DNA from 3 places in the Brevibacillus humidisoli genome. Region 2 is predicted to be linked to each of the others. Evidence: a T-box and tRNA genes for the amino acid it is inferred to sense, from the RefSeq annotation. Region 2 holds a T-box; the other regions hold tRNA genes.

Region 1 (4,228 bases), 2.0 Mb from region 2:
GAAGGACATCGTTGCAACGATTCAGTCAGAGCAAAACGAGATCATCCGTGCAGAAAAAGATCGTCCGGTTATCGTTCAGGGTGTGGCCGGCAGCGGGAAGACGACAATCGCGCTGCACCGCTTATCCTATCTGATTTACAACTATCAGGACACGCTCTCTTCCAAAAAGTTTATGGTGTTCGCTCCCAACCGCTTGTTCCTCAATTACATTTCCGAAGTGTTGCCGGAACTGGGAGTAGAGGATGTCCAGCAGTCCACATTTCTGGAGTGGGCCAGTCGGGAGATCAAGACAGAAGTGCCGAAAGGGTGGCGCATGATCGATCCTGGGCGGACACTGCGGCTATTTTTTGAGCACAGCGCAGAGCAGGAACGAGAGAGGGACATCACCCGCAACCGTCTCCGTTTCAAAGGCTCCTTGGCGATGCGTGACACGCTTGATTGTTATGTGGGGTACTTGATTGACGAAGTAATTCCTTTTCGCCCCGTACGATTTTTGTATAAAAAAACAGAACGGGTGTTTTCCGTCTCCGGCGCGGATATTCGTGAATTGTTCACAGAGCAATACGGTTCACTGCCGCTGGCCGAGCGGGTTGTGATGCTCCGGAAACATTTGAAGCAGCAGTTGACCAAACAGTTTTACGCCCATATCCGTGAACTGAAAATGGATCTGGACAAGCAGGCGTTGCTCCGGTTTGAAGCAAAGTTGGAACAGATGATCGATGCCTATTTTAAGGATTGGCCGTCTTTTGAGGTGTTCGCAGCCTACCGCGAACTGCTTACGGACCCGCGGAAGCTTCGAAAACTGGTGCCAGATTATATTCAAGATGAGGTGATCGGTGATGTGAGTCAATCTTGCCGTCTGTTGTTTGAACAGGAACGGCTCGAGGCGGAAGATGTGGCTCCGCTGCTTTACCTCAAGCATTTGCTGCATGGCTCAAAAAAGCAGCTTACGTTTGATCATGCGGTGATTGATGAGGCACAGGACTTGAGTGCGCTTGAAATCCTGCTGATCGCTCAGATGACCAAACGACAATCGGTTACGGTCGTCGGCGACCTGGCTCAGGCCATTCATTCGTATAGAGGATTGGAAGACTGGCGGGAACTGCTTGAAGGCGTGTTCACCGATGACCGTGCGGCCTTCTACACGCTCCAACAAAGTTATCGTTCAACGGTGGAGATCATGCGTCTGGCCAGTCGGGTATTGAGCGCTGTTGAACTGCCGGGGATTACTCCGGTACAGCCGGTCCTGCGGCACGGGAAAGAACCATTGATCGTACCCGTCGGCAAACCATCCGAGATGTATCAGGACTTGGCCAATCGGGTCCGAGAGTATCTCGAAGCAGGCTACTCCTCGATAGCCATCGTGGGCCAAACGGTGGATGCAAGCCGCCGTGCCGCGAAAGCGGTTCGTCCCCTGCTGCCTCAGGTGGTGCTGCTCACGGCCAAAGATACCGCATACCCAGGCGGTGTGACGATTCTCCCGGCGTATCTAACCAAAGGACTGCAGTTCGATGTGGTCTTGCTGCTCGATGTCGATGAGGACCAGTATCCGTTGGACCGGGAAGCGGCAAAACTGCTGTACGTGGCGATGACACGTCCGGTTCACCATTTGGTGATCTACCATATGCAGGGGAAGCTCTCCTCTTTGCTGGCAACAGATAGGGCAGAGAAGAAAGAGATGACAGGTTGAGAGAATGCTAGGACCTAGGACAGTAAAAATGCAGCGTGAGACAAACGATCTGTCGCACGCTGCATTTCTTAGTGATCGCCCGTGTTTCCTTTGCTGGGATTGGTAATCACGTATCCTTCCTGGGGAAGATAAAGATAATCAATCACCACTCCATCGAGAAGCGGCTCCCCTTCTTCCAGAACCACGTCAATCTCTTTGTCTGTCGAGATGACCACATCACCATCTGTTGGCTTGTCCAGCGTCAAACCATAGTGGGCGTGGTTGCCGTGTCGATGCGTCACGTAGACGCGCAGCTTCATTTCCTTGTCTTCTTCTTTTGCCAGCACTTCAGCCAACTTCTTGGCGGCGTTGCGGGTAATCTTGCATTTCATCTGGCATTCTCCTAACTATTTGCTAACGATGTGAAAACGCTTTGCTCCCATCATACCAGAGAAAGATTTTGGGACGCAAATCACTTCTTGCATCTCGCAAAACAACATGTGCTTCTGGCTAAGGGATACCAATAATAGAACGTTGACTTTTTAGGCCGGTTCGTAGTACACTATCTTCTGTTGTTTTGGCAATCTATTAGATAGATGGATGGGTGTCCGAGAGGCCGAAGGAGCACGATTGGAAATCGTGTAGACGGGGATAACTCGTCTCGTGGGTTCAAATCCCACCCCATCCGCCATCATTCAGACAAAACACCTCTGTACAGAGGTGTTTTTTGCATCGTTTGGTTTTGCCGTTCAGATTGTTGACGATCCATGTGCGATTCGCAGCTCCTACCATCAATCCGCCAAAGCAGACTGTTTTTTTTATCTCACCTCTCCATCCTGATGATTCCCTACCAGAGAAAACTGCTCTTCCTGTCTCAGAGAATCAACATGTCGCAGCTGATTGCAGCAAGCGTTTGCCGATCTGCGACATACGGACCGTTTGCAGGCCTATAAAACGGTGCAAAAGGTTTGGTCCAGAAATTGCAAGAGACACGGAATGTAGGTTCTTGATCCATTTGCAGGAAGGGAGATGGTAATGGATGAAAATCTGGAAAAAGGGGATCGCGCTCTTCTCGCTCTTCGCTTTCCTCGCTATGATGATGCCCGATGCTTCTGCTGCAGGCAGTTTTGTCACCAAGACGTATAACGGACGAAACTACAAGCTGTATGTACCGGGTGGTTATTCTGCCGACACCCCTGTTCCCTTGGTTGTGATGCTGCATGGCTGTACGCAAGACCCTGATCAGTTTGCCGCAGGGACGCAAATGAATGTGTTGGCTGAATCGCATAATTTTCTCGTTCTCTACCCTGAACAGCCTTTATCGGCCAATATCAACAAGTGTTGGAATTGGTTTGAGCCTGCGCATCAATCCAGAGGCAGTGGGGAGCCAGCGCTGATTGCCGGGATGGTGAACCAGACCAAGTCGCAATACACTATCGACGACAACCGGGTCTACATAGGCGGACTATCGGCAGGAGCAGCGATGAGTGTGATCATGGGAGCGGCGTATCCTGACGTGTTTGCGGCCATTTCGGTCGGGGCAGGTCTGGAATACAAAGCGGCAACGAGCGTAACATCTGCCTATACAGCGATGCGTAGTGGCGGGCCTGATCCCGTTCAGCAAGGCAACAAAGCGTATACCGCGATGGGCAATAGAGGCAGAGTCGTCCCGGTTATCGTGTTTCACGGAACATCTGATTACACAGTATATCCCGTCAATGCCGATCAAGTGATCTCGCAGTGGGCCCAAACAAACGACCTGGCGGCTGATGGCGTCGACAACAACCAGATCGATGACACAGCGGACCAAACGATACACAGTGCCGTGCCTGGAGGCCGATCTTATACCAAGTATGTTTACGAGGATCAAAACGGCTTCATTGTCATGGAAAAATACCTGGTGGACGGAATGGGGCATGCCTGGTCCGGAGGGAGCAGCACAGGTTCCTATACAGATCCGCAAGGGCCGAATGCTACGCAGCTCAGTTGGGACTTTTTCCTAGATCACCCGATGGACGGAGCGGACGAAATCGATACGACGCCGCCGATCACAACGGCAAATCCGTCCAGCGGTACATTCGCCCATCCTGTGTCTGTCACATTGCAGACGAATGAACCAGCGGCTACCTACTACACGCTTGACGGAAGCACGCCTACCACGAACTCTGCCAGGTATACCGATCCGATCCTCATCCAGACAACGTCCACGCTGAAGTTCTTTAGCCAAGATGAGAGCGGGAACAGTGAGTCTGTAAAAACGGAGACGTATACCATACAAGGGGACGGCACTCCTTTTACATTTGCATCCATTGCTGCGGAAGACGGCTATGTCGGCCAATATCCAGCCGATGGAGCAAGCGCGACTGTCCATAAAGTCGGCGATAAGGGGATGTACAACACGGATACCTATCGTACGATTTTATCTTTCGACACCAGTTCCCTGCCCGATACAGCCAACATAACAGGGGCGAAGCTCAGGGTCTACCGAAAATCCTTGACCGGAACTGTCGGCGGTGTTGCCGTCGCGATCAAAAGCGGGACGTTTGGCGCGAATGGCAG
Region 2 (4,228 bases):
AACAAACCAACCACCCCTGTAACGGCAAACCACCATCCGAAGGAAGACCATAACTGCCAAATCATATAGACCTTGCTGAATACCGCCAATTCTGCTGCGTACAGCAGAACCAAACAGACAACAATCCGGATGAGAAGCTGTTTTCGCGATTTGCTGCGAGCTAATCGCCCAGTTGCAAAGGCCGCACTTGCCCATAAGATGAACAAAACCATAGTAAGTATCGTATCAATCCCAAATAACGCCTCAAACATCTAACCTCCCCTTTCCCTACGACGGGTTGGTATTCTCACCAATCCTTTTGTTATACTTTCATTAGATCGCTAAACTTTTAACTTCTTACGTTGTCATTTACTTACTAACTAAGATAACTGGAATCGAAATAGAGGTGTGTCGCCATGTCAAGCAAGGAAAAACTGTTGTCCTCCCTGCTCGTGCATTCCCGTAAGCTTAGCACGGGAACTGTGTTGTTTCATCAAGTGATCGCCGACTGCCTCGGCCTCAATCCGACTGACCACAAGTGTCTCGACATTATCCTTCGGACTGGTGCACTCACGGCAGGTGAACTGGCTGAACAAAGCAATCTCACGACCGGCGGGATTACGGGAGTGATTGACCGGTTGGAGAAGGCAGGGTACGTGGTTCGTACGAAAGATCCCGCTGACCGCAGGCGCGTCATCGTTCAACCTGTTGAGGACAAGATACGAGAAGTTTCCATGTTGTTCTCCTCCCTTACGGAAGCGTCCACCTCCCTATTTTCACAATACAAAGTGGAGGAACTCCGTCTGATCCTCGATTTTCTGCAGAAAAGCCAGCTCGTGCTTGAGCAGGAAACCCGCAAGTTAAAAGAAACTCACTTGTTGTGATTACTTGCCGTATCTTCAAATGTGAGGGCCTGCATGCAAGACCAGTTGCAAAAAACTAGGCTACAAGCCAGAATCGCCTCTTGCTCTGTTACCTAGCGTAAACAATCCGTCATTTCGCTACTACCGTCTTAAGCTTGATTCCAGCTCCATCCGAAGACGGAGCAGTCAGATATTGCTTTGACAGCCGAAGGATGAACCAAACCCCTGGCACGAAAAAACTCCCCTGACTACGATGCCAGGGGAGCTTACCTATTTGGTACCGATGATTGGTACGATGTCATTAGTATCCATATATAGGTGATCATTATAGATATAGGCGTTGCTGTTTCAGCAGAAAGAGCCTTCACATGGAATGCATCACACCTGCTGACAACTTGAAAATCACTTTTTGGCGCTTCGTCTGCCCTGCTATCTAGCCGAGATCCGCTCGATTCCTCCCATGTAAGGCCGCAACGCTTCGGGAATCAAGACACCCCCGTCAGCTTGCTGGTAGTTCTCCAAAATCGCAGCAACGGTCCGGCCAATGGCCAAAGCAGAGCCATTTAGCGTGTGAACAAACTCTGGCTTGGACTTGGTATCACGGCGGAAGCGGATATTGGCCCGGCGCGCCTGGAAATCCTCAAAGTTGGAGCAGGACGAGATTTCCCGATAGGTATCATAGCTTGGCAGCCATACTTCCAAATCGTACTTTTTGGCCGCTGTAAAACCGAGATCTCCCGTACACATGCTCATGACCCGATAGGGCAAGCCCAACAGCTGCAAAACCTTCTCCGCCTGAGCAACCAGCTTCTCTAATTCTTCGTACGAATCTTCCGGTTTGACGAACTTGACCAATTCCACCTTGTTGAACTGATGCTGTCGAATCAATCCGCGTGTGTCGCGACCTGCCGAACCGGCCTCCGAACGGAAACACGCGCTGTATGCGGCAAAGTTTCGCGGCAGCATCGCGCCATCCAGAATCTCATCGCGGAATAGATTGGTCACCGGCACCTCCGCAGTCGGGATCAAAAAGTAATCGGGTCCCTCCAGCTTGAACGCGTCTTCTTCAAACTTGGGCAGTTGGCCTGTACCCGTCATACTGGCTCGATTGACAATGTAGGGGGGCAGCAGTTCTTCATACCCATCCTGGTCAACGTGCAGATCAAGCATAAAGTTCATCAAGGCACGCTCCAGCCGCGCACCCAATCCGCGGTAAAAGACAAAGCGGCTTCCCGTCACCTTGGCTGCTGCCTCAAAATCGACTATACCTAACTGCTGTGCCAGCTCCCAGTGCGGCTTCGGCTCGAAATCGAACTTCTGCGCTTCACCCCATGTACGGGCCACGACGTTATCCTCTTCCGATTCGCCGACCGGTGTACTTTCATGTGGCAGGTTAGGCAGACTAAGCAGGATCTCATGCAGCTGCTCATCCAGCTCACGCAGTTGTTCATCCAGTGCCTTGATCCGCTCGTTTACTTCTTTCATCTCGGCAATCAGATGATCTGCATCCTGCTTGTTCCGCTTTAGTGCAGCCACCTGATCGGAGACCGTATTGCGCTTGTTTTTCAACACTTCTGCTTCCTGAATCACCTGACGGCGATTTGCATCCACTTCGGCAAACTGGTCCAGAGCGGAAATGTCTTCGTTTCTGTGGGCAAGACGTCGTCTCACCTCATCCAAATCATGTCGCAATACCTTTACGTCCAACATCGTATCATCCCTCCCATGCTACACATACACAAAATCTTCATGGACAAAAATAAAAACACCCATCCCCGGTAAGGGACGAGTGTGTAAACCCGCGTTGCCACCCTTTTTGACAAATGAATGCTTTTTTTAGAACATCATAAAAAGCATGCATCTGCCCTCTTGTCGTGTTAACGGCACGTTGCCGGGTGAAGTTGTCTCCCTCACCACTCCGAGATGGATTCCTCTGCCCGCAGGGACGGTTTCCACCAGCCACCGACTCTCTTGACCAACGAATGCAGAGTACTTGTTCTCGTCTTCGCTTTGACAATCTTCTTTTCTCTTATTATTTAACTATACTACTTATCTTATGCGGGTGTAAAGGTGAAGAAGATTACGCTTTCGGGGGGCAGGTTGCTAACATGGAGTCTACGAACATGGTGTCATCTCATCTCTGACCATCCTTGGGCAACATTTCCGTTCCCAGCAACAGAAACGTGTTGTTTGGACAAGCAGGGCACCCCTGTCGCTTCAGTTCCTCAATCGTCGCGTACATGCCCTGTGCTCCTACGAATATCGAGATACCGCATTGTTTGCATTGGTAGGTGCGCATGGTTCTTTTCAGTTCCCCGGTATACAGAGCATCATCGTAGTCAGCTATTACATGAGGAGACGTCTCTTCTGTCGTTTTCAAGATGATCATCTGCCCTCTATTGCCGATCATCTCTGCTCCTTCGTACTGGTTAAACTGCGGGATAATCTCACTGACCATCAACCCCATCTGCACCAACGAACGCTGCATGGTCAGACTGAAGCCAGGAGACTTGTGAGCAAAAGAGAAAAAGATGGGCAGACCTGTTTGGTGCTTGAGAGCGCTGATCCCGCGTGACAAAAACAGCATCATCCCTTGCAGCGTATAAGGAGGATCGGTAAAAAAGGCGTCAAACTGTCCCTGCATTCCACTGGGGAGAGGACGCCGCAAATCTGCGCGGATGCATCTGATCGGCAATTGTTCTACTTCTGCGATCTCTTCGATGTGCCGCAGAATCCGCTTATCCACATCGACAACTGTAATCGTCGTTTTCTGACGTTGGACACGGGGAAACAGTTGTTTCAGCAGAAAGCCAAGCGAGACGCAGACGAGATCATCATCTCCGAGACACAACACGTTTTTGCCGATTAGCGCGTCATGCTGCAAGCAGAGAAGAGCGCGGCGCAAACTGGTATCCACCGTGCATTTTGACTGATCGATCCGTACGTCAACGGAAGGCCGAGCGGAAAAATAGGGAGTCAAACGAGATTGCATCTCTTTTATTATGGGAGAGGTTCCAGTTTGATCGGCCATCAGCTCACGATACAAACGATGATTCATCCCCATAAAGCCCCATTCAGTATCCAGGTATGCTTTGCATGTGACCGTACAGTGGACACCACGCTTTTGTTCCAGCAGGCCTGCTTTGATAAGCTCTTTTTTCACGGCAGCTGTTACCGGAACCGGCAGCCGTAATGTCCGGGCCAGTTCTTTTGTAGAGATACCGGGTCGAATATAGCAGGCAATAATAAGCTGTTCGAGAGCTCCCGGCCCTTCCTGCAGCGAAACACGGGAACTGATTTCTTCTAAATATTGTTTCATGGTGATCAATCCTTTCATGATCGGACAATCTCAGCCAACGTTGGCAGGCTGGTCTTGCCCGGTTGAT
Region 3 (4,228 bases), 1.9 Mb from region 2:
ATCACCGGTGTTGTTGTGCTTTGCATTGCAACCGCTTCCAGTTTTGGCTGGATTCTGGCTGCCGAACAGATCCCAAGCGCCATTGCCGAATCCATCCTAACCATCACGGATGATCCGGTTTTCATTCTCCTGCTGATCAATCTGATCCTTCTTTTGTTCGGCACTTTTCTCGATGTGTCTCCCATCCTGATCATTGTCGTACCTATCCTTTTTCCGATCGCTATGCAGTTGGGTGTCGATCCTCTCCACTTTGGGATCATGACCATCGTCAATATGGCAATCGGACAGTGCACACCACCGGTCGGCATCGCTTTGTTCGTCTCGATGGGCATTTCCAAAGCGCCGCTCGGTCAGATCCTTGGCACGTATTCCGTATTCCTATTCTCGATGGTGGTCCTGTTGCTGCTAGTGACGTTTCTCCCTGGTTTGGTTATGTTTCTGCCTGAATGGTTGTCATGATCCGCAATGATGCTGCCTAGATTAAGATTTCACCTTTTCCAAAGGGGGTATTTCCGATGAAACGAAATGCGTCAACTTGGCTTTGCATCACATGTCTGCTCTTCTTCCTCGCTGGCTACGGCGGCGGTACAGAAACCAGTTCCAACTCCGCTTCATCAGCAACCCAAGGAGGAAATCCACCGAAAACCGTAGAGCTAAAGCTGTCAAATGTGCTTCCTGATGACAATCCGACGACGCAAGCGCTGCAGTTCTTCGCTGACCGAGTAAAGGAGAAAACCAACGGTACGGTGGAAATCAAACTGTTTAACAACAGTCAGCTTGGGGGACAACGCGAAGCAATGGAAGGCATGCAAGTCGGTTCGATGGAGATGGCGATGGTCTCTGCCGGGCCTGCTGCCCAGTTTGTTCCCACGTTAAATGTATTGAGTCTATTGAGAGCAAGGAACATATGTTTAAAGCCCTCAACGGGGAAGCGGGCCAGAAGCTAAAAGAGGATATCAACAAAGCAGGCTTTACCTTTCTGATGTGGGCCGACGGGGGATCGCGCAACATCATTACCAAAGACAAACCGGTATACACGCCTGAGGATCTAAAGGGTCTGAAGATTCGGGTGATGAACAGCCAGTTGATGGTTGATGCGTTGAACAGCATGGGCGCCATCGCTACACCGATGGAGCAAGGCGAAGTATATACCGCGATTGAACAGGGCGTGTTGGACGGATGGGAAAACAATCCCGTCACCCTGTTGACCTTGAAGTTGTATGAAGTGTCCAAGGCTTTCTCCTGGACCCAGCATTTCATGGTGCCGGATATGGTCCTGATCAGCGACAACGTGTTTCAGAAACTGTCTCCCGAACAGCAGCAAGCGATCAAGGAAGCAGCTGCAGAAGCGGAAGCCAAACAGCGGGAACTGTGGGATGCGTATATCGGCAATACCGTGAAGGAGCTTGAATCCCATGGCGTGACGTTTACCGAGATTGACGATTTGTCACCGTTCATCGAGCGAGCAAAGCCGATCTGGAACTCATACAAGGAGCAGTACGGTTCAGAGCTGATTACGCTGATCGAACAGGCCAAGCAAAAATAATTGACAGGGAGGTTTTTTTGCATATGGAGGTTCGCCAAGCCACTCACCCCCATGAGATGAAACACTACACCACAGAACGGCTGCGCAAGGAGTATCTGATCGAGTCCCTGTTCGTCGCAGGAGAACTGCGCCAGGTCTACTCTCACCATGACCGAATGATTATCGGAGGAGCCACTCCTCTACGGGAAGAGATTTCGCTGGATGCAGGTGATACTCTGCGAGTGGACTTTTATCTGGAGCGAAGGGAGATCGGTATCGTCAATATCGGCGGGAAGGGATCTGTTCTTGTGGAAAACGAACCGTTTCCGCTGGAGCTCTTCTCCTGCCTCTACATCGGCAGGGGAAAGCGAGACGTCGTGTTTCGCAGTGATTCGGCTGAGCAACCGGCCAAATTTTACTTCGTCTCCACGCCAGCTCATCACTCTCATCCCATCCAGCAGATCAAACTGGAGAATGCCGAGGCTCAACAATTGGGAGCTGCTGGCTCCTCCAACGTGAGAACGATCCGCAAGCTGATTCATGCAGACGGCTTGCAAAGCTGTCAGCTGATGTTGGGGATCACGCAACTCGCACCCAACAACATGTGGAACACGATGCCGACGCACTGCCACGATCGCCGCTCTGAAGTGTACTTGTACATGCAGCTGCCACAGGATGCGCGTGTATTTCACTTCATGGGTCGGCCAGAGGAAACACGCCACTTGGTGGTGGGCAATGAACAAGCGGTGATCTCCCCCAGTTGGTCAATCCACTCTGGTGTGGGTACGAGCCACTACAGTTTTATCTGGGCGATGGCCGGTGAGAATGATTCATTCGATGATATGGACTTTGTGGCAATGGAGGAATTGAGATAACCCTGTACAAAGTGTAAAGCCCTCGCCGCAGGATCTGTTCGCAGGCGAGGGCTTTGTTCTGGGAAAGGGTTCTGATAGAAACAAAAAAAACAGGGACACGATGCCACCTGCTTTGTTGTCTGCTATGTACTATTTCTACTCGAAAGAGAGTCAATATGTGGCGGAGGGAGAGGGATTCGAACCCCCGTGGGCTTGCACCCTAACGGTTTTCAAGACCGCCCCGTTATGACCACTTCGGTATCCCTCCAGATTGTACAAGCGCCTTATCGCGTCAACAATGATTACTATAGCACAAGTTTACTCACCTTTGCAAGAGCACTTTTTGGAATTCTACATTTTTTATTCAACTAATGGTCAGTTAGCTGGAACAATGAAAATACTGATGTGCTATTTCTTTTAGGTATTTTATTATGCCAACGGATATCAATCGTTTAAAAAAATAAAACCAGTCTAACACTTCATTCTCGTGTTTTGACTGGTTTTTTCTATGGAAGGATCTATTCGTCGATAAACTACGTTCGCGAAAGCAGCAGACTTTCTTTTGCAGAAACTGCATCAGATCAACGCGATCGGTCTAGTACTCATTATCGTCGCACGACTAGGCTATCGCTTGAAGACGACCAGCTTCAGTTCGGTCAGTTCTTCGATGGCGTACTTGATGCCTTCACGTCCGAAACCGCTCTCCTTCACGCCTCCGTATGGCATATGATCGACACGGAACGTAGGGATATCGTTGATCATCACGCCGCCAACATGCAGCTGCTCGGCAGCGTCGAGCGCCGTTCTAACGTCGTTGGTGTAAACTCCCGCCTGCAGGCCGTAATTGGAGTTGTTGACATGTCGGATCCCTTCTTCCACTGATTCCACCTTGTTGATCATCACCACGGGTCCAAACACTTCCTGGCAAGAAATACGGGCGTCAGCAGGTACGTTGGTCAACACGGTAGGCGGAAGCACTCTGCCTTCCACAGAACCACCGCACAAGATCCGGGCACCCTTCTGCTCCGCTTCTCTAATCCACTCTACTGTCCGTTCGGTCTCGCCAGGATGGATCATCGCCGCGTAATCGGTTTCTTCCGCCAGCGGATCTCCACCACGCAGCTTGCGGGTCTCCGTGAGAAAAGCGTCGACAAACGATTCAAACATCGCTGCTGCGACATAGATGCGTTGTACCGAGATGCATACCTGTCCCGAGTAGGAGAAAGCGCCAAACACACAGCGGGGCACCACTTCGCCTAGGTCGACATCCCGATCGACGATGACCGCCGAGTTGGAGCCCAGTTCCAGTGTGACCCGCTTCAATCCGGCACGATTGCGAATCCCGATCCCTACCTGCGGGCTTCCCGTAAAGGTAATCGCCTTGATCCGCGGATCGGTCACCAGCGCATCGCCAATCACTCTGCCGCTGCCGGTCACCACGTTGAGCGCACCGGCCGGCAGACCGGCTTCCTGTGCGATTTCAGCCAGCAAATAAGCGGACAGAGGCGTCTGTGAAGCCGGTTTTAACACCACTGTATTCCCCGCTGCCAGGGCCGGGCCAACCTTGTGGGCGACCAGGTTCATCGGGAAGTTGAACGGGGTGATGGCTGCGACGACACCTAACGGCTCCCGAACTGTATAAGCAACACGTCCTTCCCCTCCTGGAGCGGCATCCAGCGGCAGCGTCTCCCCCTGTATCCGTTTGGCCTCCTCGGCGGCAAATCGATACGTCTGAACCGTCCGGGCCACTTCGCCGCGAGCGGTGCGGATCGGCTTGCCTGCCTCCAGCGCGATCAATCTGGCTGCTTCTTCACTCCGTTCCGCGATCAGGTTGGAGATGGAGGCAAGC

Evidence for each region. A T-box is a leader RNA that pairs with one kind of tRNA and senses whether it is charged. The one in region 2 lies ahead of serS (serine--tRNA ligase), so its partner is inferred to be a tRNA-Ser.
Region 1: it encodes a tRNA-Ser, which carries the amino acid that the T-box ahead of serS (serine--tRNA ligase) is inferred to sense. The anticodon was not compared.
Region 3: it encodes a tRNA-Ser, which carries the amino acid that the T-box ahead of serS (serine--tRNA ligase) is inferred to sense. The anticodon was not compared.

Annotation. Positions count from the first base shown of each region.
Region 1 covers NZ_CP087263.1:1,432,981-1,437,208, forward strand. The annotation lists gene LOK74_RS07130 (HelD family protein) at 1-1,690, shown strand, start outside; gene LOK74_RS07135 (iron-sulfur cluster assembly accessory protein) at 1,759-2,061, opposite strand; tRNA gene LOK74_RS07140 (tRNA-Ser) at 2,268-2,360, shown strand; gene LOK74_RS07145 (extracellular catalytic domain type 1 short-chain-length polyhydroxyalkanoate depolymerase) at 2,709-4,228, shown strand, end outside.
Region 2 covers NZ_CP087263.1:4,313,434-4,317,661, reverse strand. The annotation lists gene LOK74_RS20945 (multicopper oxidase family protein) at 1-251, opposite strand, end outside; gene LOK74_RS20940 (MarR family winged helix-turn-helix transcriptional regulator) at 396-863, shown strand; gene serS (serine--tRNA ligase) at 1,272-2,552, opposite strand; T-box leader at 2,621-2,857, opposite strand; gene LOK74_RS20930 (bis-aminopropyl spermidine synthase family protein) at 2,977-4,161, opposite strand.
Region 3 covers NZ_CP087263.1:2,364,047-2,368,274, forward strand. The annotation lists gene LOK74_RS11745 (TRAP transporter large permease subunit) at 1-459, shown strand, start outside; partial or broken gene LOK74_RS11750 (TRAP transporter substrate-binding protein) at 516-1,546, shown strand; gene kduI (5-dehydro-4-deoxy-D-glucuronate isomerase) at 1,570-2,400, shown strand; tRNA gene LOK74_RS11760 (tRNA-Ser) at 2,559-2,647, opposite strand; gene LOK74_RS11765 (aldehyde dehydrogenase family protein) at 3,004-4,228, opposite strand, start outside.